DNA from 2 places in the Hydrogenophaga defluvii genome. Region 1 is predicted to be linked to the other one. Evidence: riboswitches for the same ligand, from Rfam matches in the RefSeq annotation. Region 1 holds a riboswitch; the other holds the start of a gene.

Region 1 (14,535 bases):
CACGTGCTGGGCCTGCACAACCACGCGGTGAAAGTGGAATGCCGACGCATGGGCGGCGGCTTCGGTGGCAAGGAAACCCAGGCCGGCCACCTGGCGGTGTGGGCCGCCGTGGCGGCGCAAAAGCTCAAGCGCCCGGTCAAGCTGCGGCTGGACCGCGACGACGACTTCATGATCACCGGCAAGCGCCACCCCTTTGCCTACAGCTACCAGGTGGGCTTTGACGACAGCGGCCTGCTGTGTGGCCTGAAACTGGAGATGCTGGCCAACTGCGGCTTCTCCGCCGACCTGTCCGGCCCCGTTGCCGACCGCGCCATCTTCCACGCCGACAACGCCTACTTCCTCGAAGACGTGGCCATCAGCAGCTACCGCTGCAAGACCAACACCCAGAGCCACACCGCCTTTCGCGGCTTTGGTGGCCCGCAGGGCGTGATCGTGATCGAACGCATCATGAGCGACATCGCCCGCCACCTGGGCCTGGACGCGCTGGACGTGCGCCTGCGCAACCTCTACGGCATCGAGAACCGCAACGTCACCCACTACCAGATGCAAGTGGAGGACAACATCCTGGAGCCGCTGATGACCACGCTGGCGCAGACCAGCCGCTACCGCGAGCGCCACGGAGCAATAGCCGAGTGGAATGCGAGCAGCCCGGTCATCAAACGAGGCATCGCTCTCACGCCGGTCAAGTTCGGCATCAGCTTCACCGCCACGCTGTTCAACCAGGCCGGCGCGCTGGTGCACGTCTACACGGACGGCAGTGTGCAGGTCAACCACGGTGGCACCGAGATGGGCCAGGGCCTGAACACCAAGGTGGCCGCCATCGTGGCCGACGAGCTGGGCGTGCCCTTCGAACGTGTGCTCTCCACCGCCAGCGACACCAGCAAAGTGCCCAACGCCAGCGCCACTGCCGCCTCAAGCGGTACCGACCTCAACGGCCGCGCGGCCCAGTTTGCGGCCCGGAACGTGCGCGACAACCTCGCCAGTTTCGTGGCCGGGCTCGACGGCTGTGGCGCGGGTGCGGTGCGCTTCGTGAACGGGCAGGTCATCAGCCCAAGCAAAACCCGACAGTGGGAGGACGTGGTGGGCGCGGCCTACGCCAACCGCATCCAGCTCTGGAGCGATGGCTTCTACCGCACGCCCAAGATCCACTACGACAAGGTCACCATGCTGGGGCGGCCCTTCTACTACTTCTCGTACGGTGCGGCCTGCACCGAGGTGGCCATCGACACCTTGACCGGCGAGTACCGCGTGGTGGCGGTCGACATCCTGCACGACGTGGGCCAGAGCATCAACCCGGCCATCGACATCGGTCAGATCGAAGGCGCGTTTGTGCAAGGCATGGGCTGGCTCACCACCGAGCAGCTGGTGTGGAACAACAAGGGCTACCTGCAAACCCATGCGCCCAGCACCTACAAAATCCCGGCCACCGGCGACGTGCCCGAGCACTTCAACGTGGCGCTGTGGCCTGAGCCCAACCGCGAGGACAACGTGTTTGGCAGCAAGGCCGTGGGCGAGCCGCCTTTCATGCTGGGCATCAGCGTGTATGAAGCACTGCGCGACGCGGTGGCCCAGGCGGGCGGGCAGCCCGATGCGATGAACGCACCCGCCACCGCCGAGGAAGTGCTGCGCGCCGTGCAGGGCTTTTGACGCCCTGCTGAACCTCAGGCCCAGTGGGCCTTGAAGTCCTGCGCGTACCGCTCCAGGCGGATGGGCGCCTGGCCGGTGATGCGCTGGACGGCGTCGGTGGTGCGCTCGGCAAAGCCGGCCTTGAACGCGCCCAGGATCACCAGCAGGAACTCGGCGTAATCCGCTGGCAGGCCCGCGCCCAGCAACCCTTGGCGCATCGCGTCTTCGGGGATGTCGGTGTAGCCAATGGGGCGGCCCGCCGCCTGCGAAAGGATAGCCGCCACCTGGTGGTGGTCAAACGCCTCGTTGCCGGTGAGGTCGTGGGCCGCGTTCACGAAACTGTCGGACGACAACAGCTTGGCTGCCACGGCGGCCACGTCACGGGTGTCGATGAAGCTGCCTTTTGCATCACCCACCGGCAAGAAGATCTGGCCCTGGCTCTGGATGCCTTCCAACCAGAAGGTGTGGAAGTTCTGCATGAACCAGTTCGGGCGGATCACGTTCCAGGCCAGACCTGAGCGCTCCAGGTGCAGTTCGGCTCGGCGCAGGGGGATGCTCTCGTCGGCATTGGCCCCCATGGCCGACAACATCAGCAGCTTGCGCAAGCCGGCGGTCTTGGCGGCATCGATGGCGGGAATGAGCAGCTCGTGCTGGTTGGCGAAACCGGGTGGGCACATCAGGAACAGCTGATCGGCCCCCGCCAGCGCGGCCGCGAGGCCCTCACCCGTGTCCATGTTGACCGTGACTTCGCCGGCTTGTGTGGCCACGCGGCTGGTGGCGCGCCGAACGGTCTGGCCTTGGGCAGCGAGCAGATCGGCCAGGGTCGAACCGATTTGGCCGCTGGCGCCGATCACGAGGGTGGTGGTCATGAAAAAACTCCGTGTGTGGTTGAACGAGCCCTCAGTGTGTCCGGCATCGACAAGAACCTGAATGCATGAAATGCCACCATTCATGTCTGATCGTCCAGAAAATATGGCGTCATGGACATACTCTCAGACATATTGCATGTCGCTGGATTGAAGCGCCGCCTGCTCGACCTGCATGCGCTCCAACCCGAGGCCGCCCTGCGTTTTCCCTGCGACCGCAGCTTTGGTCTTCACGCGGTCACGCGCGGTCAGGCCTTTGTGCACGCGCCCAACCTCGACGCACCCTTGGCCCTGCAGGCCGGTGACCTGGTGCTGATGGCGAGGGGCTGTGTGCACCACCTGTCGCTGAACGCTGAGCCACCCTCGCACAGCACCACCGTGCCCATCGCCACGTTTGTGGGGGCCGAGCCGTCTGCGCTGCCAGGCCACAGCGGCACGCAGGTGGTCAGCGCCGCCTACCAGCTGTGGCACCCGCCGCTGCACCCTTTTTTGCGCAGCCTGCCACCTTGGTTTGTGGTGCGGGGCCACAGCCTGCCCCAGTTGTCGCCATTGCCGCTGACCCTGGGTTTGCTGGACCGCGAGCTGGGCGGTGAGGGCCTGGGCGCCACCTCGGCCACGCACGGCCTGCTGGACGCGCTGTTTGCCTTCGCGCTGCGCGAGATCGCCGAACGCGAGAACCCGGGGACACCCGGCTGGCACCACGCCATCAGCGACCGCCCCATCCGCCAGGTGCTGGGCCTCATGCACGGCAACCTCGCCCACGGCTGGACCTTGGACGAGCTGGGCCAGCAGGTGGGGCTGTCGCGGTCCGCGCTGGCCGAGCGTTTTCGCAGCGCACTGGGCGACACACCGCTCAACCATCTGCGCACGCTGCGCATGCAAAAAGCCCTGCAACTGCTCGCCGACACCCGCCAGACGCTGGAACAGGTGGCACAGGCGGTGGGCTACCAGGATGCGTTCGGTTTTTCCAAGGTCTTCAAGCGCACCACCGGGCTGTCACCGCGCCAGTTTCGCGAACTGGACGCCAGCGACCGGCAGGCACCCTTCCGCTTTCAGGAAGCGTGAACGGCGCCGCTCAGGCCACGTGGCGCCGATAGCTGGCCAGCAGCAGCGCCAGCAGGCCCATGCCCGCCGCACAACCCCAGTTGAGCCAGCGCAAGCCCGCCTGGGACAGCCAGCGCACCGCCTGCCGCCCCGCCAGGGCGTACGCCACCATGACGGCGGTGTCGATGGCGATGAACAACGCGCCCAGCAACGCGTACTGGGGCGCGAGCGCCTGCGCCGGATCGACAAACTGCGGGAGAAACGCCGCAAAAAACAGCAGGGCTTTGGGGTTGGACAAAGCCACCGTGAGGCTGCGCGTGAAAGCCGCGCGGCCTTGCACCTCACGCCCCGGCACATGGGCCAGCGTGGCCTGCACATCGGCCACCGGGCTGCGCCACAGTTGCACCGCCAACCACAACAGGTAGAGCACGCCCACCACACGCACCATCTCGAACAGCCAGGCCGACGCCAGCATCAGCGAGCCCAGCCCAATGGCCACGACCGAGATGACCACCGCGCTGCCCAGCGTGGCGCCGGCCATGCCCCAGGCGGCCCGGCGCAGGCCACCGCTCATGCCATTGGACAAGGCCAGCAACATGGTCGGGCCGGGAATCACCGCCAACGCCAGGGACGCGGTGGCAAACATCAACAAGGTCTGAAGGCTGGGCATGGTGGCGGGCTCGGCTTCTTGAGAAACAGGGCTCCTAGAATACCGCGCATGACCTCCCCCACCCCCTCCCCGTTGCGTGTTGCCGTCATCGGCGCCGGTGCCGTTGGCTGCTTCTACGGCGGCATGTTGGCGCGCGCCGGTCACGCCGTCACGCTGATCGGCCGCGCGCAGCACGTGCAGGTGTTCGAGCGCGATGGCCTGCGCATGCAGACCTTGTCCTTCGATGAACAGGTGCCGGTGGCCGCGAGCACCGAAGCGGCGGCCGTGGCCGGTGCCGACGTGGTGCTCTTTGCCGTCAAATCGCCCGACACAGAGGCCACTGGCGAGCAGATGCGCCCCCACCTCAAGGCGGGCGCCTTGGTGCTGTGCCTGCAAAACGGGGTGGACAACGCCGAACGGCTGCGCGCCGTGTTGCCCGGCGTGGATGTGGCCGCCGCTGTGGTCTACGTGGCCACCGAAATGGCCGGCCCTGGCCACCTGCGCCACCACGGGCGCGGTGAGCTGGTGATCGAACCCTCAGCCGGCAGCGCGCGCCTGGCGCAGGCGCTCATGGCTGCCGGCGTGCCCACCGAGATCAGCGACAACGTGCGCGGCTCGCTCTGGGTCAAGCTCATCCTCAACTGTGCATACAACGCGCTGTGCGCCCTGGGCAAGCTGCCCTACGGCCCGCTGGTGGAGCGCCCCGGCGTGCGCGACGTGATGGCCGATGTGGTGGCCGAATGCCGCGCCGTGGCCGCCGCCGATGGCGTGACCCTGCCCGGCGACGTGGACCTGGCGGTGCGCCGCATCGCCGAAACCATGCCGACGCAACACTCATCGACGGCGCAAGACCTGATGCGTGGCAAGCCCACCGAAATCGACCACCTCAATGGCTATGTGATGCGACGTGGCGCGGCGCTGGGCGTGCCCACACCGGCCAACCGCGTGTTGTGGACACTGGTGAAGTTGGCGGAACCAGAAGGCCCGCGCTGAGCCGACCGCACGGAACGGCCACGCCTGCACGACAGTGACCGTTTGGCGCGCGGCCGGCGACATCGCCAACGCTGGCAGCTTGATTGACGAGTACGGGCACGAGCTGCCAGGGACGGCTACGCAGCGGTTGCTGCCGGTCGTCAGATAGGCGCCGTCGGATCGCTCTCGGCACCATGAACTGACATTCAGGCGCTGGAGCGACAGGCAGGTTGAAACACGCACACGCCCAATGACTGGCTTTTGGCCTGGTACATGGCGGTGTCTGCGGCACGCAGGTAGTCGTCCACCGTCGCCAGCCTGGATGCACTGCTGACCAGTCCAATACTCGCGCCACTGATCACGGTGTGTTCGCCGACCACGTAAGGCGCTGCGAGGGCGGCAGCGATCTGTTGGGCGCGGTTGCTGGCTTCTGCGGGATCAATGGACTCCAACAGCACATTGAACTCGTCGCCACTCATGCGGGCGACCAGATCAACCGCCCGCACGCAGGATTCGAGCCGCCGCGCCACCTGCTGCAACAGCCGGTCGCCCACATGGTGCCCGTAGTTGTCATTGACGGCCTTGAACCCGTTGAGATCCAGCAGCAGCACGGCGAACATGGTGGCGTCATCGCGTGTGGGCACACCATCACCGTTCGCAGCGTCGTTCTGGTGGAGCGCCATGAGATTCGCGAGGCGATCGCGGAACAAGGGCCGGCCGGGCAAACTGGTCAGCGCATCGTAGGAACTGCCACGGTCAGCCAGATCGCTCAACGAGCCCGCCATGCGCACCGCAACGCCGTCTTCAAACTCGGCGAGCCCGCGCCAATTGACCCACACCAGTCGTCCAGCGGCGTGGAACGCGCGGAAATCCACCGAAAAGTTCGGGCAGTTCCCCGACAGGTGCCTGCGGTAGGCCGCCTGCACACGCACCCGATCTTCGGGATCGATGAGCTGCTCCAGAAAGCTCCAGCCACCGTCGTGAACATGATCGCCGCTGCCCAGCCCGACGATCTGGTGAAAGCGCCCGGACACATGCAGGGCGTCCGTTCGCAAGTCCCAGTACCAGATGCCGTCATTGGATCCGCGCGTCGCCAGCGAATAGCGGTTTTCAGAGCGCAACAACTCGAGTTCGGCGTTCTTCTGCTGGGTGACGTCGATCATCAGGCCGATCATGCGGTTCGGTCGCCCCGGCTCGACCACTGCGCGGCACAGATCGCGCACCCACACGACCTTGCCGGATTTTGCAATCAGCCGATAGCTCATCTCGTAGGCATAGCTGTGCGTGGCGTTGTAGGCGGCATCATCGATAAGCAGGGCCTGTGCCAGATCATCGGGGTGCACATGCGCCCGCCAAAAGCCCGGGTCAGACCGCCACTCCTCCACGGAGTAGCCGAACAACCGTTCGACCTGCGGGCTCAGGAAAGTATTGCCCACGCCGATTTCAGCCTCCCAAACGACGCCATCAATGGTTTCCAGTAAGCGCAAAAAGCGCTGGCGAATCTCCACCAGCACCTGCTCGGTGACCTCGGTGATCTCGATCAGGACACCCTGGCGGCTGATCACCCGCTGCGCCGCATCCGTCTCCGGGTAGAGGTTCAGACGCACCCAGCGATAGTCCGCGTCGGCAAATCGCAACCGAAATACCGGCATGCCCGAGCGCATGGTGCCAATGTCGCCGGGATGCACAAATTCAAGCAGAGACCTGCCGAGCGCTGCTTCCACCGAATGGCCGGTGAGCGTGGTCCACGCCGGATTCAGGTAAGTGATCTCCCACAGCGCATCGGTTTGCATCACCGCCTCGGGCAGCAGTTGCAGCAGTTTTGTGGACGGCGTGAGAGTGGTAGGCATGCAGGGCTGTCGCAAAAAGGGGGTCAGGCGAATCCAACGGATAAGAAAATCAACCACACCAGATTAAGTATGGCAGGGGTTTTGGGCAGGCTCGTGCCATACACCACTGACGAGTCGTTCGTCGATTGGCTGGTCATGACCGAAGCAGTTGCTCAGCCCGTCGAACGTGAATGACTCCAGTCAGCCAATTTTGTTGAAAAACTCGTTTCGACGCCCCGGTCGGGTCGCCGTTTTCTGTCAGTGAGGATGATTTTGTTTGTTGGGTCGCACGCTTTTGGCGACTATCCCTCCACTTGATCCCCTTTACCTCGCTATCGCCGCCTGCATGCCCGGTGCAAGTGGCAACCACTTGGCCATTCTTCGCAGGTTCTGCGCCGTGGCCGCCAAGATGAACTCGTCGCGCGCACCTGCCAAGCCGCGCAGCCGCAGTCGGTCGAGCTTGAGGATGCGCTTGAGATGGGCGAAGAGCATCTCAACCTTCTTGCGCTGTTTGCTCGATTGCTTGAACTCATCTGTTTGTGCAATCTGTCGAGCAACGTCACGAGCACCCTCATAGATACTGCGAGCGATCTTGCGATGCGGGGTATTGGGACAGCACTCCAGTTTGCGCGAGCAATTGCTGCAGTCAAGCGAGCTGGCCCGATACACGATGGTGTCCGCCTGTGTCACATGGTCGCGTGGATTCTTGAACCGCCGCCAGTTCGACTTCAACGGCTTACCTTCCGGGCAACGGTACTCATTGGCGGTCTCATTCCAAAGAAACTCGCTGCTCGACAGGGTCTCGTCCTTGCGCTGGGTTCTGTCCCAGACCCTGACGTGCGGTGCAATCCCTTTGTCGTTGACCATCCAATCAAGCATCGGCGCTGTGCCATAAGCGGTATCGCCCACCAGTCGACTGGGTTTGATACCGAATCGGTCTTGCACACGTTGCACCATGGCCTTGGTGGCTTCCACCTCCAGCGTGCGATGCGCCTGCGTGGCTTCGACATCCACGATGATCCCCGCCTCCAGATCGATGAGATAGTTGGTGGAGTAGGCAAAGAAGGCGGGGCCACCTGGCGCTGCGGTGTATCTGGCTTGTGGGTCCGAAAGAGAAACTGTTCTGGGGTTGGCTATGGGGACCGTATCGCTTGAGACCGGATTGGTATCTTCCAGCGCTGCAAGGTACTCGCGTACCGCAGGACTTGGCTTGTCGCCTCCGGCCAATCCTTGGGATCTTCAGGCGTTGTCACGTTGGCCCGATTGGCATCGGCCTTGATGACGCTGGCATCCACGGCGAAGCCTTCACCACGAACCAGTCCCTCGGTCATGCATCGACCCAGAACGACTTCAAACACATGACGGAAGGCTTCGCTCTCGCGGAACCGGCCGTGGCGGTTCTTTGAGAAGGTGGAGTGATTGGGGATTTTGTCTTCCAGTCCGAGCCGGCAGAACCACCGATAGGCCAGATTCAGATGCACCTCCTCGCAGAGTCTGCGCTCGGAGCGGATGCCGAAGCAATACCCAATGACCAGCATTCGGATCATCAGTTCGGGATCGATGGATGGCCGTCCTGTGTGGCTGTAGAACGGCGCAAGATGTTCGCGCAAAGTGCTGAGGTCGAGGAACTGGTTGATGCCCCTCAGCAAATGGTCGGATGGGATGTGCTCTTCCAAGTTGAAGGCATAGAAGAGCTGATCCTGGTTCGCCGTGTGACCCATCATGGTTTGCACCTCCGTAAAGGAGAAACCGCATGCAAGTCACGGGCCAGACAACTCAAAAATCAGTGTTTTTCAACAGAATTAGCCTGAAGCCGCCAACTGACGAGCAGCCCGCCACGCCCATCTCCGCTCAACCACCGCCCCTCGGATTCCCAAGTACACTTCCACCCGCTCCGGGGTGCACGTATGGCGTGCTGAGATGGCGGACTTGACCGCCGGAACCGCGAACTTGATCTGGTTAGTACCAGCGTAAGAAGAGCTGCAGCGCCGTTGGCGCGTGCGTCCGTCCCTGTGTGGCGGGCATGCGCGCCTGCACCACCGGCGTCGAGGCGGGGCATTTTTCCAACCACTTTGGAGACTGCCTCGATGAACGCCCCCGACAAGCTGCAGCAACTGCTTTCGCTCACCCGCAAACCCTTCCCCCAGTCCCGCAAGGTCCATGTGCCTGGCACGCAAGACGGCGTGCACGTGCCCATGCGCGAAATCGCGTTGACCAATGGCGAGACCGTCACGGTCTACGACACCTCGGGACCCTACACCGACCCGACCGCCCACATCAACATCCGCCAAGGCCTGAAACCGGTGCGCAGCGAATGGGTGGCTGCGCGCGGCGACACCGAGGCCTACACCGGCCGCAGCCGGGTGGCGCTGGACGACGGCGGCAAACACGGCCCGAACGGCGAAGATATGGCGGACACCCGCATCGAAGCCCTGCGCGCCGAGGCCGCCGCGCTGCAACGCACGCCGCTGCGCGCCAAGCCCGGCGGCAACGTCACGCAGATGCACTACGCGCGCCAAGGCATCGTCACGCCCGAAATGGAGTTCATCGCCATCCGCGAGAACGGCAAGCGCGAGTGGATGCGCGCCTACCTGGGCGACGCCGAGCGCGAGGCGCGTCTGAAAGGCAACCCGCTGGGCGCGCGCATCCCCGACATCATCACGCCCGAGTTCGTGCGCGACGAGGTGGCGCGCGGCCGTGCGGTGATCCCGGCCAACATCAACCACCCCGAGCTGGAGCCCATGGTCATCGGGCGCAACTTCGGCGTGAAGATCAACGCCAACATCGGCAACTCGGCCGTCACCTCCTCCATCGAGGAAGAGGTGGAAAAACTGGTGTGGTCCATCCGCTGGGGCGGCGACACGGTCATGGACCTGTCCACCGGCAAGAACATCCACACCACGCGGGACTGGATCGTGCGCAACTCGCCCGTGCCCATCGGCACCGTGCCCATCTACCAGGCGCTGGAAAAAGTGGGCGGCGTGGCCGAGGACCTGAGCTGGGCCATCTTCCGTGACACCCTGATCGAGCAGGCCGAGCAGGGTGTGGACTACTTCACCATCCACGCCGGCGTGCGCTTGGCCCAAATCCCCATGACGGCCAAGCGGCGCACCGGCATCGTTTCGCGCGGCGGCTCCATCCTGGCCAAGTGGTGCATCACCCACCACAAGGAGAACTTCCTCTACACCCACTTCGAAGAGATCTGCGAGATCATGAAGGCCTACGACGTGAGCTTCTCGCTGGGCGATGGCCTGCGCCCCGGCAGCGCCGCCGACGCCAACGACGAGGCCCAGTTCGCCGAGCTGCGCACCCTGGGCGAGCTGACACGGATCGCCTGGCAACACGACGTGCAGACCATGATCGAAGGCCCGGGCCACGTGCCCATGCACCTGATCCAGGCCAACATGGAAGAGCAGCTCAAGCACTGCCACGAGGCGCCCTTCTACACCCTGGGCCCGCTGACCATGGACATCGCGCCGGGCTACGACCACATCGCCAGCGCCATCGGCGCCGCCATGATCGGCTGGATGGGCACGGCCATGTTGTGCTACGTCACGCCCAAGGAACACCTGGGCCTGCCCGACCGTGACGATGTGAAGCAGGGCATCATCGCCTACAAGATCGCCGCCCACGCCGCCGACATCGCCAAGGGCCACCCGGGGGCCCGCGCGCGCGATGACGCCATGAGCAAGGCGCGCTTCGAGTTTCGCTGGCGCGACCAGTTCGCCCTGGGCCTGGACCCGCAGACCGCCGAGGCCTACCACGACGAAACACTGCCCAAGGACAGCAGCAAGGAGGCGCACTTCTGCTCCATGTGTGGCCCCAAGTTCTGCAGCATGAAGATCACGCAGGACGTGCGGGATTACGCAGCGAACCAGGGCGTGAGCGAGGGCGAGGCCCTCGCCCGTGGCATGGCGCAGAAAAGCGCCGAGTTCAAGGCCACCGGCGGCGAGTTCTACGTGCCGCTGGACGCACTGACCACGAAGAAGGCCTGACGCCGTGGCCCGCATAGGCATTGCCGGGGCCGGCGTGCTCGGACGGCTGCTGGCCTGGCGGCTGGGCCACGCCGGGCACGCGGTCACGGTGTTTGACCCGGCGCCCGGCCCCCAGGCGCCGGCCACCGGGCAACTGGCCGACACCACCCCACACGCCGCCGGCTTCACCGCCGCCGGCATGCTCAGCCCGCTGGCCGAGCTGGACAGCGCCGGCCCGGCCATCGCGCGCCTGGGCTGGCGCTCGCTGGCACTGTGGCGCGACATCGCACAGGCGCTGCGCAAGCAAGGTTGTGGGGCACCACTGTTCGCGCAGCACGGTAGCCTGCTGCTGGCGCATGGTGCCGACCTGGGAGCGGCGCGCCGGGTGTTGGCCCGCTTGCAGGCTGCGCCCGACCTGCCCGCGCCGCAGCCGCTGGACCGCGACGCCCTGGCAGCGTTGGAACCCGCGCTCGCACGCGACCTGCACGGCTGGCTGCTGCCCGACGAAGGCCAGGTGATGGCCCGCGACATGCTGCACGCCTTGGCCACCCACGCGCCCGGCGTGGACTGGCGCTGGAGCCAGCGGGTTCAAACCGTAGGGCCCGGTGCCTTGCACACGGACAACGGCACGCCCAGCCGTTTCGATCTCGCCATCGACGTGCGCGGCCTCGGCGCCCGGCCGGCGCTGCCCCTGCGCGGCGTGCGCGGCGAGCTGCTCTGGCTGCACGCGCCCGGCCTGCGCTTGCTGCGCCCGCTGCGCCTGCTGCACCCGCGCCACCGCGTCTACATCGTGCCGCGCCCCGGCAACCTCTTCGTGGTGGGCGCCAGCGAGATTGAGAGCGAGGACCGCTCGCCCGTGAGCCTGCGCAGCGCGGTGGAGCTGATGGCCGCCGCCCACAGCGTGTTGCCCGAGCTGGCCGAGGCCCGCATCGTGCACATGGAAAACAACCTGCGCCCCGCCCTGCCCAACAACGAACCCCACACCCACACAGCGCCCGGCCTGCTGCGCATCAACGGCCTGTTCCGCCACGGTTGGTTGCTGGCGCCGGCGCTGGTGGAGGACGCACTCGCCGCCCTGGGAGATCTCAAGCATGTCTGACACCCTGCACTTCAACGACCAACTCCTGCCTTGCCAGAACGGCCTCACGCTGGCCGAACTGCTGCGCCAGCAAGGCCTGGACGGGGCCGCACTCGCCACCGCCGTCAACGGCCATTTCGTGCCGCGCGAACGCCGTGAGCACCATCCACTGCAAGCGGGCGACCAGGTCCTCACCTTTCAAGCCATCGTCGGAGGTTGACGCGCATGACCCATTCCAACTGGACGCCCTACGGCGTCGAACTCGGCAGCCGCTTTCTGCTCGGCAGCGCCGGCTACCCCTCGCCCCAGGTGCTGGGCGAAGCCATCGTGGCCTCGGGCACGCAGGTCGTCACCGTGGGCCTCAAGCGCAGCTTGGCCGGGGCCGGCGACAATGGCTTCATCGCCGGCATCCTGGCCAGCGGTGTCCGGCTGCTGCCCAACACGGCCGGCTGCCGCAGCGCACGCGAGGCCATCACCCTGGCCCACATGGCGCGCGAGCTGTACGGCACGCACTGGATCAAGCTGGAGGTCGTGGGCGACGAACACACCCTGCAGCCCGACCCCTGGGGCACGGTGGAGGCCGCCGCCGAGCTGGTGCGCGAAGGCTTTGCCGTGTTTCCCTACTGCACCGACGACCTCGTCACCTGCCGCCGACTGCTCGACGCCGGGTGCGAGCTGCTCATGCCCTGGGGCGCGCCCATCGGCTCGGGCCAGGGCCTGCTCAACCCCTTCGCGCTGCGCACCCTGCGCGCGCGCCTGCCCGGCGTGCCACTGGTGGTGGACGCCGGCATCGGCGCGCCCTCGCATGCCGCCGCCGCCATGGAACTGGGCTTTGACGCCGTGCTGCTCAACTCCGCCGTCAGCCAGGCGGTGGACCCGGTGCGCATGGCGCGCGCCTTCGGCCAGGCCATCGCCGCCGGCCGCGCCGCCTTCGAGGCCGGCGTGATGGCGCCACAAGACATGGCCGTTGCCTCCACCCCGGTGCAGGGCCACCCCTTTCTGATCGGATGACCCCATGAACCAGCCCCCCGTGATCTGGAGCGTGGCCGGCACCGACAGCGGCGGCGGTGCCGGCCTTTCGGCCGACCAGCGCACCGCCGACGCCTTGGGTGTGCACCTGTGCCCGGTGGTGGCCGCCGTGACGGCGCAGAACACCGTGGCCGTCACCCACATCCACACCACGCCGCCCGAACTGCTCGACGCGCAACTGGCCGCCCTGGCCGACGACCTGCCCCCGCGCGCCATCAAGACCGGCCTGCTCGGCAGCGCCGCCAACGCACGCGTGCTGGCCCGCTGGGTGGACCGGCTGCGCGAGCGTGGCCCGCTGGCCCTGGTGGTGGACCCGGTGCTGCGCGCCAGCACCGGCGCGGCCTTCGCCGATGCCGAACTGCTGGCCGCCTACCGCAACGAGCTGTTGCCCCGCTCCACCGTCATCACCCCCAACCAGCGCGAAGCCCAGGCCCTGCTGGGCACGGCAGATCAGGATGTGCCGGCCCAGGCCGGCGCCCTGCGCGCGCTCGGCGCCCAGGCGGTCTGCATCACCGGCGGTGACGCCGCCACCCCGGCGCTCTCGCGCACACTCTCACATGACTGGCTGGACACGCCCCACGCGCGCGGCTGGCTGGCCCTGCCCCGGGTGGACACGCCCCACCACCACGGCACCGGCTGCACCTTCGCCAGCGCCCTGGCCGCCGCCCTGGCGCTGGGCTGGGTGGCGGCCGACGCCGCCGTCCTCGCCAAGATGGCCACCACCCACGCCCTGCGCCACGCACGCGCCGTGGGCAGCGGTGCCGGGCCGGTGGTGGCACGTGCCGGCTTCGGCACCGACCCCACACTGCTGCCCCGCCTCTCGCTGGGCTATCAGCCGGTCGCGTGGCGTGCAACGCGCCGAGGCCGCGACCCGGGCCTCTACGCCATCGTCAACAGCGCCGAACGCGCCGAGGCGGTGCTGCGTGTGCGACCCACGGTGGACACGTTGCAACTGCGGATGAAACGCCCGACCCACATCGACGACACCCGCTGGAGCCAACAACTGCACGATGCCATCGTTCGCAGCCAGCGCGCGGCCGACGCGGCCGGCGTCACCCTGGTCGTCAACGACCACTGGCACACCGCGCTGCGGGCCGGCGCCCGCGCCCTGCACCTGGGCCAGGAAGACCTGCTGACCCTCACGCCAGCCGACCACGCCACCCTGCAGGCCGCGCGCGACCGAGGCGTCGAACTCGGCCTCAGCTCGCACAGCCTGTGGGAGCTGTGCCGCGCCGCCGCCCTGGCGCCCGACCTGATTGCCTGCGGTCCCATCTGGCCCACCACCACCAAAAACATGCCGTGGCACCCACAAGGTCTGGACAACCTGGCGTGGTGGGCCCACATGGCCCCCGCGCCGGTGGTGGGCATAGGCGGTGTGCTCGAACCCGGGCAGCTGGCGGACATCGCGGCCACGGGCGCGGCTGGCGGCTGTGTGGTGCGGGGGCTGGGCAAAGACCCGGTCCTCACC
Region 2 (14,535 bases), on a different contig from region 1:
TTGAAGGTGACGTGTCTAGGAACCCAGCCGTTTGCGGCCGCCTTAAAACGCTTTAGACCGCTTTAGACCGCTTCAGAGCGCTTGCAGATGTCTGCGGGCGTCTGAGGACGGCTTAGCGGCGCCTCGTGGCGTCTCGGGGCGTCGCTCACGCGAACGCGAGCGAACCGGGTTCTGTCGACCGAAGATTGCGCTGCGTGCAGGCTTGTACCGGGGGGCTGGGTCGAACGAGCCTTTGCTTGTGCGCCAGTCGGGCCGCGTGGTGCGACCCGTGTGTGCGCGCAGCAGGTGCTGCGTCCGGCGGTGGCCGGGCCCGGTGAGCAAGCGCAAACACATGCGCAAACAAACACGGCTCAGGCCCCGGAAAATCAAAAGGCCTTAGCAACTTGCGCTGCTAAGGCCTTGATTTCTATCGCTATTTTCTTGGCTCCCCGACCTGGGCTCGAACCAGGGACCTACGGATTAACAGTCCGGCGCTCTACCGACTGAGCTATCGGGGAAAAATACTTGCTTCCGGCAGCCAAGGCGGAAAAGAAAATGGGAACCGGGGTGGTTCCCATTTTTCGCCTTGTTTGGCTCCCCGACCTGGGCTCGAACCAGGGACCTACGGATTAACAGTCCGGCGCTCTACCGACTGAGCTATCGGGGAAGAAGCCTCGAAGTATATCGATATTTTTCGGTTTTTTGCAAGCAGCCCGATTTTTTTCAGAAGTTGGTCTGCAGGGCCAGGCGCAGGGTACGTGGCGCGGCGGGGAACAGGTAGATGTGGCTGTACTGGTACGGCGACTCTTTGAAGAAGCGGCGGTTGGCGAGGTTCTCCACGGCCAGCGTCCAGGTGGCTTTGTGGCCACCCAGTTGGGTGTCGTAGCGCAAAGCGGCGTCCACTTGTGTCCACGAGGGCAGGCGCACGGAGGCATCGGGCAGCACGTTGCGGCGGCCTTCGTGCGACAGGCTGGCAATGGCGCTCAGGCCGGGCACGGCGGCGAAGCGGTAGCCCACGCTGGCGCGCAGCACCCACTCGGGCACATTGGTGGGGGCCTGGCCATTGAGTTCGGGCACGATCACGCCGCCGCGTCGGCGCGCGTGCATGAAGCTGGCACTGCCTTGCAGGCTCCAGGCGCCCAGACGGGTGCCTGCGCCCAGCTCCAGGCCACGGTGACGCGCATCACCGTCGATCACGCGCGTGCACGTCGCGGCATCGTCGCAGGTGCCCACATCGCCTGAAAGCGGCCGCGTGATGTTGAACAGGGTGGCGTTCCAGCGCACACGGCCGTCGTCGTGTTTGAGGCCCATTTCCCACTGGCGGCTTTCCAGTGTGGGCAGGGGTTGGCCTGCGTTGGTGTAGCGGCTGCGGCCGGGGGCCACTTCCGATTCAACGCCTTTGCCCCAGCTCGCATACAGCATGTGGGCGGGCGTGAGTTGCCAACTGCCGGCGAGCCAGGGGGTGGTGAAGCTGCGTTGGTAGTCCGTCTCGCGCGAGCCATCGGTGCGCACGCTGTGGCGGTTCAGGCGCGTGTGGCGCAGGCCCAGCCAGGTGCTCAATCCGGGCGCCCATTCGATGGCGTCGTAGGCAAAGAACTCGGTGCTGCGCTCGCGCAGCTTGGTGTAGGGGTCGGCGTAGGTGGGGTCGGCTGGCAGCGCGGGCTGGGTGTAGATGTTGCCGGTGCCCACGGCGGCGTTGTTGTCGGCCTGGGGCTGGCCCAGGTCGGTGTGGCGGTTGGCCTGCACACCCAGGCGCAGTTGGTGTTTGATGGCGCCGGTCTTGAGTTCACCCTTCACGGCCAGTTGCAGCGCCTGGGTGGTGCGGCGCTCGTTGTCGCTGCGGAAGTCGTAGAGGTCGTAGTCGCCGTTGGGGCAGTAGCGGTCAGCGTAGTAGGTGTCGCTGCCGGCGTCGTAGCAGCCGTAGGGGTAGGCCAGGCGGTCGTCGGCCTGCAGGCGCTGCGAGGCCAGTTGGGCGGTCCAGCTCCAGCCTTCGCTCAAGGCCTGCTCAAAGCGCACGCTGCCGCTGAAGTTGCGCATGACGCCGGGCTGGCTCCAGGGCTGGTGGTTGATGTTGACGAAGGGGTTGGCGGCGGGCAGTTGGTTGCCCAGCAGGCTCAAGCCGGGCACGCCGGGCTGGCTGCGGCGGCTGTGCTCAAACTCCACCTCCAGCAGGCTGTCGCGGCTGATGCGCCAGTCCATGGCCAGGGCCAGCAGGTGGCGGCGGCCATCGGCGGCGTCCACATGGCTGCCAATGCGTTCGCCGGCCAAGTTGAAGCGGTAACCGAATTCGCGCTGCTGCCCAAAACGTCCGCCGAGGTCCACATGAGCCAGCACGCCGCCCTCGCTGGTGATTTCGGTGCGCAGGCTGCGCAGGTCTTTTTCGGTGGGGCGTTTGACCACGTAGTTGATGAGCCCGCCCGGCGCGCTGGTGCCGGCCTGGATGCCGCTGGTGCCCTTGAGCACTTCCACGCGCTCTTTGTTTTCCAGCCCGATCACGGTTTCGGCGCTGATGGGCAGGCCTTCACGACGGAAGTTGTATTTGGCGTCCAGCACGTAGCCGCGCACGGTGGCGTAGTCCCAGTAGCCCACAGCGTTGTAGGCGTCGGACACCGAGGCATCGAACTTGTAGAGGTCGCGCACGCTGCGCGCGCCGCTGGCCTCGATCTGGGCGGCGTCGATGACGGTGGCGCTGATGGGCGTGCGGGCCAGGGGCGCGTCGCCAAAGCCGCCCACGTCCACGCTGGGCGCTGCCGTGCCGTCACTGACGGTGACAGGGGCCAGGGTTTGGGTTTGCGAGAAGGCCGCCGTGCTGAACAAGGCGGCGGCCACGGGCGTCAGCATGAAGCTGCGGCGGGGCAAAGAGCGAAAAAGAGAACGGGTGTGTGCCATGGCGTGGTGGTCGCGAAATGGCAGGTCGGCTGGGCATGGCACCGAGCAGAATACCCACGTGTGGCGGGCGCCCGGTGACTGCGTTTGCTTCCCTGCGCGAGGATTACCTCAATCAGGTTCAAAGGGACTTTCTCAGTCGCCCGCCGTGTGGCGGGCAACACCCCTAGCGAAAACACGTTGCAACAACGTGCGGCGAGAATTGTAGTTCAGGCCACCGCTGTCGGCACACGCATGGCCTGGGCCGCGATGTCCAGCGAACGCAGACGCAGCGCGGGGTCGAACACGTCGCTGACGATCATGAACTCGTCGGCTTCGGTCACGCGGGCCAGCTCTTCAAAATGGGCCGTCACGGTGGCAGGCCCACCTATGGCGGCCACGGCCAGAAAATCGTCCACCGCCGCGCGCGCCTGGGAATGCAGGCTGGCACGGAAATGTGGCACCGGCGGCTGCAGCCGCTGGCGGTCGCCGGTGAGGATGCCCAGCACCCGCTGGTAGGTGCTGCTGGCCAGGAACTCGGCCTCCTCGTCGGTGGGGGCGGCAATCACCGGCACACCCACCACCGCGTAGGGTTGCTGGAGTGTGGCCGAGGGCTGAAAGTGGCTGCGGTAAACATCAAGCGCTTGCAGCAGCAGGCGCGGCGCAAAGTGCGAGGCAAATGCGTAGGGCAAGCCCCGCTCGGCCGCCAGGCGCGCCGAAAACAGGCTGGAACCCAGCAACCAGATGGGCACGTTGGTGCCCGCCCCGGGCATGGCCACCAGGCGCTGACCGGGCTGGGCAGGTGCCAGCAGACGCTGCAGTTCGGCCACATCGCGCGGGAAGTCGTCTTCACTTTCCACGCGGTCGCGGCGCAGGGCGCGCATGGTGGGGCCGTCGGTGCCGGGCGCGCGGCCCAGGCCCAGGTCGATGCGGCCGGGGTACAGCTCGGCCAGGGTGCCAAAGGCTTCGGCCACCACCAGCGGAGCGTGGTTGGGCAGCATCACGCCGCCCGAACCCACGCGCATGTGCGAGGTGGCGGCGGCGATGTGCCCCACCAGCACGGCCGTGGCCGAGCTGGCGATGCCCACCATGTTGTGGTGTTCGGCCAGCCAATAGCGTGTGAAACCCAGGCGTTCGGCGTGCTGGGCGGTGCGCACGGCGATGTCGAGCGCTTCGCGCACGGTGCCACCTTCGCGCACGGCCACCAGATCGAGCATGGACAGGGCGATGTCGGATAAAGCTTTCATGCCCCGGATTGTCCCGCTTCGGCCATGGGCTTGCACGGCGCGTGTTTATCATCCGACGCATGAAGCCCGCCGCCATCGAGACCTTTTTCGCCACCCTCAAGGCCGCCAACCCCATGCCGGTGACGGAGCTGGAATACACCAGCGTGTTCGAGCTGCTGGCCGCCGTGCTGCTCTCGGCCCAGGCCACCGACGTGGGGGTGAACAAGGCCACGCGGCGCTTGTTCCCGCTGGCCAACACGCCCCAAAAAATCCTGGCGCTGGGGCTGGAGGGGCTGGAGTCGCACATCAAAACCATTGGCCTGTTCCGCAGCAAGGCCAAACACCTGATGGAAACCTGCCGCATCCTGGTGGAGCAACACGGTGGCCGCGTGCCGCGCACCCGCGAGGCGCTGGAAGCCCTGCCCGGCGTGGGCCGCAAAACGGCCAACGTGGTGCTCAACGTGGCTTTTGGTGAACCCACCATGGCGGTGGACACGCACATCTTCCGCGTGGGCAACCGCACAGGCCTCGCGCCGGGCAAAACGCCACTGGCCGTGGAACAGCAATTGCTCAAGCGCATTCCGCCGGCCTACCTGGTGGACGCCCACCATTGGCTCATTCTGCACGGCCGCTACGTGTGCCAGGCCCGCAAGCCGCTGTGCCACCAGTGTGCGGTGGCACACACCTGCGACTTCCAGCCCAAAACACGCGCATGACGCGGCGCGCACCAGCCCTGCCCTGGCTGGAGCCAGGCCAAGCCTTTCCACCGCTGAGCAGCGCCTGGGGCGCACACGACCCGGCCCCAGGCCTGCTGGCCGCTGGTGGCGCGCTGGACGTGCACACCCTGCTCGCGGCGTACTCCCAAGGCATTTTTCCCTGGTACAGCGAAGGCCAGCCCATTCTGTGGTGGAGCCCCGACCCCCGCATGGTGCTGCAGGTGACGGACTTCCGGCTCCATGACTCGCTGCGCAAACCCCTGTTCAGCGGGCTGCGCCAGCAGCGCATCGAAATCCGTTTTGACCACGATTTTTCGTCGGTGATCCGGCACTGTGCGGCCACGCCCCGCCACGGCCAACATGGCACCTGGATACTGCCGGAGATGGTGGCCGCCTACGAGGCCCTGCACCGCGCCGGCCACGCGCACAGCGTGGAGACCTGGTGGGACGGCGAGCTGGCCGGCGGCCTGTATTGCGTCAACCTGGGCGGCATGGTGTTTGGCGAATCCATGTTCAGCCACCGCAGCAACGCCTCCAAGATGGCGCTGGCGGGGCTGGTGGCCTTTTGCCGGCAACACGGCATCACTGCCATCGACTGCCAGCAAAACACCGCCCATCTGGCGTCACTGGGTGCGCGCGAGATCGCTCGCAGCGATTTTGTTCACCATGTGCATGGCACGCTGGCAACACCGGCAGCGGCGTGGCGCTTCTTGTCCGTATACTGGAAACATCTCTTGCCCGCACACGAATCCACGTGACGCATCCCAAAGAGCTTCCCCTTCAGGCGCTGCAGTTCTACGCCACAGCGCCCTACCCCTGCAGCTACCTGGACGGCCGACAGGCGCGTTCGCAGGTCGCCACCCCCAGCCACCTGATCCACAACGACGCCTACTCAGACCTGGTGGCACGCGGCTTTCGCCGCAGCGGCATGTTCACCTACCGCCCCTACTGCGATGGCTGCAGCGCCTGCGAGCCACTGAGGGTGAAGGTGCACGACTTCAAGCCCAGCCGCAGCCAGAAGCGGGCGCAAGCCAAGCACGGCCACTTGCACACCCGCGTGCTCAAGCTGTGTTTTGTGCCCGAGCACTACCAGCTCTACCTGCGCTACCAAAACCACCGCCACGCCGGCGGCGGCATGGACCACGACAGCATCGACCAGTACACCCAGTTCCTGTTGCAAAGCCGGGTCAATTCGCGATTGGTGGAATTCTTCGAACCCGCGACGGATGACCGGCCAGCGCAGCTCAAGATGGTGTCTATCGTCGATGTGCTCAACGATGGCATTTCCGCCGTCTACACCTTCTTTGAGCCTGAGGCACGCGCCAGCTACGGCACCTACAACGTGTTGTGGCAGATTGAGCAGGCGCGCAGCCTGGGCCTGCCGCACGTCTATCTGGGGTACTGGATCGAACAAAGCCCCAAGATGCGCTACAAGGCGCTGTTCGAGCCACACGAAGTCCTGCGCGACGGGCAATGGCAGGGAGCCCCATGACACCCGGCACACACGGCATCTGCCGGTGAGCCTGAGATTTCATCTCGTAAAATACGGTCATTGATAGGCACCATGACCAAACGCTCAGACACCCTCCCCAGCCACCCTAGCGTCCAAGTGATTGAGCGCATGTTCAATTTGCTGGAGGTGCTGGCTTCCCGCGAGGAAGCGGTTTCACTCAAAGAAATCAGCGAGAAAACCGGCCTGCACCCCTCCACCGCACACCGCATCCTGAACGACCTCACCATCGGTCGTTTTGTGGACCGCCCGGAAGCCGGCGCATACCGGCTCGGCATGCGCCTGCTGGAGTTGGGTAACCTGGTGAAAGCCCGCTTGAGCGTGCGCGACACCGCCCTGGGCCCCATGCGCGAGCTGCACAAACTCATCCAGCAGCCGGTGAACCTGAGCGTGCGCCAAGGCGATGAAATTGTGTACGTGGAACGTGCCTACAGCGAACGCTCAGGCATGCAGGTGGTGCGCGCCATTGGTGGCCGTGCGCCGCTGCACCTCACCTCGGTGGGCAAGCTCTTTCTGGCGGCCGACGACCCACAGCGCGTGCGCGCCTACGCCACCCGCACCGGGCTGCAAGGCAACACCCGCAACAGCCTCACGCAAGTGGCCGCACTGGAACGCGAACTGAGCCTGTGCCGCCAACTGGGCGTGGCGCGCGACAACGAGGAGCTGGAGCTGGGTGTGCGCTGCATGGCCGCAGGCATCTACGATGACCAGAACAAACTGGTCGCCGGTTTGTCGATTTCAGCGCCTGCCGACCGCCTGGACGATGGCTGGTTGCCCAAGCTCAAGGCCACCGCCGCCAGCATTTCAGCGGCCTTGGGCAACCTGAACCAACGCCCATAAAAAAACCCCGGCAACCATCTGGCGCCGGGGTTGTTGTGTGGCGCGCGCACGTCGCGCACGAATTCAGCTCTGTGGCTTGGCAAACTGCATCAGGGTGTCGGTGCGTTGTTCCACCCAGCGGCGCACACGCTCCGCGTCACCTATACGCGCCGCCTTGCCTGCGGCGTCCAGAAACACCATGATGACCTGACGACCGGCCACGTTGGCCTGCATCACCAGGCAGCGACCCGCCTCGGAGATGTAGCCGGTCTTCTGAAGCCCAATGCTCCACTCCGGGTTGTGCACCAGGCGGTTGCTGTTGTTGAACTGGACGGTGCGCCGACCCACATCCACCTGGTGGCTGGGCGAGGTGGACAGGTCGCGCAACATTGGCCGGTTGTAGGCCGCAGCGGCCAGCGTGGCCAGGTCCTTGGCACTCGAACGATTGTCACTGGACAGGCCGGTTGGCTCCACATAGCGCGTGTCGTTCATGCCCAGCTCGCCGGCCTTGGCGTTCATCAGGGTCACAAACGCCGACAAGCCGCCCGGAAAGGTGCGCCCCAGCGCGTGGGCTGCACGGTTCTCACTCGACATCAGCGCCAGGTGCATGAGCTCGCCGCGCGACAAGGTGGTGCCCACGGCCAGGCGCGAACTGCTGCCCTTGAGCGTGTCCACGTCGGCCTGGGTGATGGTGATCATCTCGTCCATAGGCAACTGCGCGTCCACCACCACCAGCCCCGTCATCAGCTTGGTCAGCGACGCGATTGGCAGCACCGCCGTTTCATTTTTGCGCAGCAGCACTTCGTGCGTGTCTTGGTCAACCACCAGCGCCACGCTCGAATTCAGGTCCAGCGGATCGTCGCGCTCACGCAGACCCAGCTTTTCACCCATTGAGGGCCGCGCCACGGCCAACGTGGCGGCAGAAGTGACCGCAGCAGCAGCAACCACCGATTTGCGCACCCGCTTGTTGGCGGACGCCACGCGCGTACCTGTTTTGCGTTGCGCCACAGCGGCCTTGTTGGTGCGGCCCGTATTGGCTTGAGCGGTTTTTTTGCCTGCCACTGGTTTGACAGCCACCGGCTTTTTGGCTTTGTTGACTGTGCTCGTCTTGGCCGCCTGGGCGCTGCGCGTCTTTTGGGTCTGTGCGTGAGAGACATTCAACAGGGACAAGGCCACAAACAAAGCGGCACCACCCACCCATTTCAGCGTCCGACCTGTTGTTTGCATCATGCGGAAACCTTAAAAGTGAAGTTTTATGTAACGGAGTATACGCATGAAAAAAAACGCAAGCAATATCAATTGCTTGCGTTTACTTGTTCAAAAAGAGCCTTAAGACGCGGTCCTAACTGGCCCCGGTTTGCACCTTTTTGGTGCAATCACCCCTGGGCCGCCACCCGCTCGCCCTTGCTGTGCAGCTTGTTCAGCGCGCTCAGGTAAGCCTTGGCAGATGCGACCACGATGTCGGGATCGGCACCCACACCATTGACCACGCGCCCACCATGTTGCAGGCGCACCGTCACCTCGCCCTGGCTTTCGGTGGAGCCGCTGGTGATGGCGTTCACCGAATACAGCACCAGTTCGGCACCGCTCTTGACGTGGCTTTCGATGGCCTTGAGCGACGCGTCCACGGGCCCATTGCCATCGGCCGTGCCGTGGAACTCCTTGCCGTCCACGGTGAACACCACCTCGGCGTGCGGGCGTTCGCCGGTTTCACTGCGCTGGGCCAGCGACACCAGGCCGTACTGCTCCTTCTCGGCGGTGACGCTTTCGTCGCTGCACAAAGCCAGGATGTCTTCGTCGAAAATTTCCGCCTTGCGGTCGGCCAGTTCCTTGAACGCAGCGAAGGCGGTGTTGACTTCGCTCTCCGACGCCATTTCAATGCCCAGCTCTTGCAGGCGCTGCTTGAAGGCGTTGCGGCCGCTGAGCTTGCCCAGCACGATCTTGTTGGCGGCCCAGCCCACGTCTTCGGCCCGCATGATTTCGTAGGTGTCGCGCGCCTTGAGCACGCCGTCCTGGTGGATGCCGCTGGCATGCGCAAACGCGTTGGCACCCACCACGGCCTTGTTGGGCTGCACCACAAAACCTGTGGTCTGGCTCACCATGCGGCTGGCAGGCACGATCTGCGTGGCATCGATGCCCAGGTCCAGGCCAAAGTAATCGCGGCGCGTTTTCACGGCCATCACAATTTCTTCCAGCGAGCAGTTGCCAGCACGCTCACCCAGGCCGTTGATGGTGCATTCCACCTGGCGCGCACCGCCAATCTTCACGCCGGCCAACGAGTTGGCCACCGCCATGCCCAGGTCGTTGTGACAGTGCACGCTCCAGATGGCCTTGTCGGAGTTGGGCACGCGCTCGCGCAGCGTTTTGATGAAGTTGCCGTACAGCTCCGGCACAGCGTAGCCCACGGTGTCGGGCACGTTGATGGTGGTCGCACCTTCGGCGATCACGGCCTCCAGCACGCGGCACAAAAAGTCCATGTCGCTGCGGTAGCCGTCTTCGGGGCTGAACTCGATGTCGGCACACAGGTTGCGGGCAAAACGCACCGATTGCTTGGCCTGCTCCAGCACCTCTTCGGGCGTCATGCGCAGCTTTTTCTCCATGTGCAGCGCGCTGGTGGCGATGAAGGTGTGGATGCGCGCCCGGTTGGCGCCTTTCAAGGCCTCGGCCGCACGTGCGATGTCGCGGTCGTTGGCACGGGCCAACGAGCAGACGGTGGAGTCTTTGATGGTGTTGGCGATGGCCTGCACACAATCAAAATCGCCGTTGGAGCTGGCGGCGAACCCGGCTTCGATCACGTCCACCTTGAGGCGCTCGAGCTGGCGGGCGATGCGCAGCTTCTCGTCCTTGGTCATGGAGGCGCCGGGCGACTGTTCGCCATCGCGCAAGGTGGTATCAAAAATGATCAGTTGGTCAGACATGGCTTATCTCCTGGGAATGCGTGAAACCGGGCCTCAAGCGCCGGCCAACTCGTTGGCGGTGGGGACGTCGGCCGAAGCCGGGGAATCTGCGATTGTCGCGCGTTGCAGGCCCGACAGTATGGCCTTGAGCGAAGCGGCCACGATGTCGGTGTCGCGGCCCACGCCGTACACCGTCTGTGATGCGCCAATGCGCAGCTCCAGGTAGGCGACCGCCTGGGCGTCCGCCCCGGCGCCGATGGCGTGTTCGTGGTAGTCCAGCACGCGCACCGACACCCTCAGGGCAGCTCCCATGGCCTGCACAAAGGCGTCGATGGGGCCATCGCCGTGGCCGGCAAACGCCACGGAACGACCCGCCACTTCGCACTCGCCTTCGAGCCGTACCGACTGGGCGCCCTGCCCTTCGCTGGCCTGCAGCCGATAGCGCGGCAAAGCGGTGGTGCTGACGTGGTACTCGCTGTCAAACAACTGCCAGAGGTCGGCCGCCGTCAACTCGTGGCCCTCGGTGTCCATGACCTGCTGCACCGCCTGACTGAATTCGATCTGCAAACGGCGCGGCAGATCCAGCCCGTACTCGCTGTCGAGCAGGTAGGCGATGCCGCCCTTGCCCGACTGGCTGTTCACGCGGATCACCGCCTCATAGCTGCGGCCCAGGTCCTTGGGGTCGATGGGCAGGTAGGGAATGGCCCAAACGTCGCCCCCGCGTCGCTGGGCAAACGCCTTCTTGATGGCGTCCTGGTGCGATCCCGAAAAAGAGGTGTAGACCAGATCGCCTGCATAGGGGTGGCGCGGGTGCACGGGCAACTGGTTGCAGTGCTCCACGGTGCGGCGCACCTCGTCGATGTCGGAGAAGTCCAGCCCAGGGTCCACGCCCTGGGTGTAGAGGTTGAGAGCGACGTTGACCAGGTCGAGGTTGCCCGTGCGCTCGCCGTTGCCAAACAGGCAGCCCTCGACGCGGTGGGCGCCGGCCATGAGCGCGAGCTCGGCCGAGGCGGTGCCGGTGCCGCGGTCGTTGTGCGGGTGCACCGACACCACGATCTCGGGGCGGTCGCGGAAACGCCGCACCATCCACTCCACTTGGTCGGCGAACACATTGGGTGTGGCGTTCTCCACCGTGGTGGGCAGGTTGAGGATGATGGGCCTGCCCACACCCCAGGCGGCAATGGCGGTTTCGCAGGCTTCAAGCGACACCTCCAGCTCGGCCAACGAAAAGGTCTCGGGCGAATACTGCAACACCCATTCGGTGTCGGGGCGGGCGTCGGTGAGGCGGCGCACCAGGCCCACATGCTCGTCCACCAGTTGCATGACCTGCGGCACCTCCAGCCCGAAGACCACGCGGCGCCACACCGGCGCGACGGCGTTGTAGACGTGCACGATGACGCGGCGTGCCCCGGCCACGGCCTCAACAGTGCGCTCGATCAGCTCGGCGCGTGCCGGCGTCATGACTTGGATGGTCACGTCGGCGGGGATCAGATCTTCCTCGATGAGCTTGCGCACGAAATCGAAGTCGGTCTGCGAGGCGGCCGGGAAGCCAACCTCGATCTCCTTGAACCCTATCCGCACCAGCAACTCGAACATGCGCAGTTTGCGCGCCGCGTCCATGGGCTCGATCAGGGCCTGGTTGCCATCACGCAGGTCGGTGCTCAGCCACACGGGCGCCTGGGTCAGAACGGCGTCGGGCCACGTGCGATCGGTGAGCCCGATGGGGCGGAAGGCTTGGTACTTGCTTGCGGCTTGCTTCAACATGGTGCTCTCTCGAAGGTGAGCCAGCAACGCCCAAAAACAACCACGGCCCGTTGCTGGTGCATACGGGCCGTGGTTTGGCGAAAAACTGCGCGCGAAACTCTACCTGCCCGTGAAGGACAGCAGTAGTAGGGTGCGTGCGACGAATTTCATGCGTATCAATGTATCACAAAAGAACAGCGTTCAAGCCCGGTGGCTTCAGTCGTGCAGGCCGCGCTCGTCGGGTTCATCGGTTGACGTGCTGACCACACTCACGGGCCGGCCCTTGGACTTGCGCCACGCGTACACCACATACCCCGACAGGCCGTAGCACACGAACAGGCCAAACAGCACGGTGGGCGGGTGGATGTTGATGATGGCAATGCCCAACGCGACCAGAACAATGGCGGCAAAGGGCACACTCTTCTTCAGGCTGAGATCCTTGAAGCTGTAGAAAGGAACATTGGTCACCATCGTGAGCCCAGCGTAGAGGGTGATGGCAAACATGGGCCACTCCAGATCTTCCCCTTGCCACCCGGCTTCGGTGGTCAACCAGATGAAGCCTGCCACCAGCGCCGCCGCCGCAGGCGACGGCAGGCCCTGGAAGTAGCGTTTGTCCACCACACCCGTGTTGACGTTGAAGCGGGCCAGTCGCAGCGCAGCGCAGGCGCAGTAAACGAAGGCCGCAATCCAGCCCCAGCGGCCCAGACCTCGCAGCGACCACTCATAAGCAATCAGTGCCGGTGCGGCGCCAAAGGACACCATGTCGGACAAGGAGTCCATCTGCTCGCCGAAAGCGCTTTGTGTGTTGGTCAGCCGCGCCACGCGGCCATCCAGGCTGTCGAGGACCATGGCCGCAAAAATGCCGATGGTGGCCAGGTCATAGCGGCCGTTCATGGACATGACCACCGCGTAAAAGCCGCCAAACAGCGCGGCCAGCGTGATCATGTTGGGCAGCATGTAGATGCCCTTGCTGCGGCGCGGCACGTGGCCGGCGTCCGCGTTCGATTCGGTTTCCTCTTGCATGCGCTGAAGTGTAAGGCAGGCTTAAGAATAGAAAACTGGGATTGCCCTACCGTGCCTTGGGTCAGGCGTTGCTGTTGGCGCGCACCTCTGCCAGGCTGGTCTGCCCCAGCAGCACCTTTTCAATGCCGTCCTGACGCAAGGTCCGCATGCCCTCAAGCAAAGCCTGCTGCAACAAGTCCTCTGAGCGCGAACGCACCTGGATCATGTGCCGCAGCTGCGGCGACACCACCAGCAGCTCGTGTATGCCCAGGCGCCCACGAAAACCGGTGCGGCCACATTTGTCGCAACCCGGTGCGTGCGCCGACAACAGTTTGCCCTCGTGACCGTAGCTGTCGCGCCAGAGTTGGTGCAGCCTGGCCGTGTCGCGCAGGCCGTCGCCCTCTGCCAGCGACGACTGAAAATCCACCGTCAGTTGTTCCAGCTCTTCGTCGCTCATGTCTCGACGCTGTACACAGTGCGGACACAGCCGCCGCACCAGGCGCTGGGCCATCACCGCCAGAATGGAGTCGGAGAAGGAAAACGGATCGAGCCCGAGGTCGATCAGACGGGTGATGGTTTCGGCCGCGGTGTTGGTGTGCAGCGTGGACATCACCAAGTGGCCGGTCAGCGACGCCTCCACCGCGATCTCTGCAGTTTCCTGATCGCGGATTTCCCCCACCATGATGACATCGGGGTCGGCACGCAACAACGCGCGCAGCGAGGTGGCAAAACTCCAGCCGATCTTGGGGTTCACCTGGATCTGACGCAGACCGTGCTGGGTGATTTCCACCGGGTCTTCGGCGGTCCATATCTTGCGCTCGGGCTTGTTGAGGTGGTGCAGCGCCGAATGCAGCGTGGTGGTTTTGCCCGAACCGGTTGGGCCCACACACAACACCATGCCATAGGGGCGTTCGATGGCGTCGGTGAACAGCGCCAGGTTGCGTTGGGTCAGGCCCACGTCCGCCAGCGCCATGGTGCGCGACGACGCCAGTATGCGCATCACCACATCCTCCAGGCCCTGCGTGGTGGGGATGGTGGCCACCCGCAACTCCAGCTTCAGCCCGCCGAATTTGGCGAAGTTGATCTTGCCGTCCTGGGCCTTGCGCTTTTCGGAGATGTCGAGGTCGCACATGATCTTGATGCGCGCGATCAGGGCACTGCGGTAACTTGCCGGCAACTCCAGGTAGGGCCGCATCTTGCCGTCGATGCGAAAACGGATCTTGAGCTTTTGCCGGCCAGGATAAGGCTCGATGTGGATATCGGACGCGCCCTGCTGGTAGGCCTCCAGGATCATGGAGTTGATCAGGCGCACCAGCGTGTTGTCCGACTGCTCGATCTGCCGCTCCTCCTCGGTGTCGCGGCTGTCCACCAGTTCGGACGCCAGCTGGAACACGTCATGCTGCTGCGCGTCGCCCGGCTCAGGTGGGGACTGCGTGTCAGGATGGCTGTCGTGCAGGTGCTCGGCCAGGCCCACTTCGCGGTAAGTGCGGCTGATTTTGGCCGCAATCTCATCACCCGAACACAACACAGGCATGACCTTGAGCTGGGTGGTGAACTCGATCTCTTCCAGCACCTTGTACTGCAAAGGATCGGGCATGGCCACCACCAGCAGCCCCTTGTTGAGCATCAAGGGCTGCACCTTGAGACGCAATGCCAGCGACAGCGGCACCATGCGCAGCGCCGCCACGTCGTACTCAAACGACTTGAGCTCCACCATGGGGTAGCCCATCTTGCGTGCGAAGGCGGTCTGCAGATCGGCGGTGGACACCATGCCCAGC

Evidence for each region. Region 1 has a riboswitch for thiamine pyrophosphate ahead of thiC (phosphomethylpyrimidine synthase ThiC). Riboswitches for the same ligand answer to the same signal wherever they lie in the genome.
Region 2: another riboswitch for thiamine pyrophosphate. It lies ahead of ACFQU0_RS11420 (TonB-dependent siderophore receptor); the one in region 1 lies ahead of thiC (phosphomethylpyrimidine synthase ThiC).

Annotation. Positions count from the first base shown of each region.
Region 1 is NZ_JBHTBZ010000010.1:32,511-47,045, reverse strand. It holds gene xdhB (xanthine dehydrogenase molybdopterin binding subunit) at 1-1,647, shown strand, start outside; gene ACFQU0_RS03980 (NmrA family NAD(P)-binding protein) at 1,662-2,495, opposite strand; gene ACFQU0_RS03975 (helix-turn-helix transcriptional regulator) at 2,607-3,557, shown strand; gene ACFQU0_RS03970 (LysE family translocator) at 3,568-4,206, opposite strand; gene ACFQU0_RS03965 (ketopantoate reductase family protein) at 4,255-5,178, shown strand; gene ACFQU0_RS03960 (PAS domain-containing protein) at 5,364-7,007, opposite strand; partial or broken gene ACFQU0_RS03955 (transposase) at 7,311-8,710, opposite strand; TPP riboswitch at 8,872-8,980, shown strand; gene thiC (phosphomethylpyrimidine synthase ThiC) at 9,074-10,981, shown strand; gene ACFQU0_RS03945 (FAD-dependent oxidoreductase) at 10,986-12,059, shown strand; gene thiS (sulfur carrier protein ThiS) at 12,052-12,258, shown strand; gene ACFQU0_RS03935 (thiazole synthase) at 12,264-13,049, shown strand; gene thiD (bifunctional hydroxymethylpyrimidine kinase/phosphomethylpyrimidine kinase) at 13,054-14,535, shown strand, end outside.
Region 2 is NZ_JBHTBZ010000025.1:16,099-30,633, reverse strand. It holds tRNA gene ACFQU0_RS11430 (tRNA-Asn) at 422-497, opposite strand; tRNA gene ACFQU0_RS11425 (tRNA-Asn) at 571-646, opposite strand; gene ACFQU0_RS11420 (TonB-dependent siderophore receptor) at 703-2,868, opposite strand; TPP riboswitch at 2,941-3,043, opposite strand; gene ACFQU0_RS11415 (LLM class flavin-dependent oxidoreductase) at 3,075-4,091, opposite strand; gene nth (endonuclease III) at 4,151-4,786, shown strand; gene aat (leucyl/phenylalanyl-tRNA--protein transferase) at 4,783-5,544, shown strand; gene ACFQU0_RS11400 (arginyltransferase) at 5,541-6,278, shown strand; gene ACFQU0_RS11395 (IclR family transcriptional regulator) at 6,351-7,136, shown strand; gene pbpG (D-alanyl-D-alanine endopeptidase) at 7,200-8,342, opposite strand; gene ACFQU0_RS11385 (2-isopropylmalate synthase) at 8,492-10,033, opposite strand; gene leuA (2-isopropylmalate synthase) at 10,067-11,776, opposite strand; gene pssA (CDP-diacylglycerol--serine O-phosphatidyltransferase) at 11,972-12,778, opposite strand; gene ACFQU0_RS11370 (GspE/PulE family protein) at 12,840-14,535, opposite strand, start outside.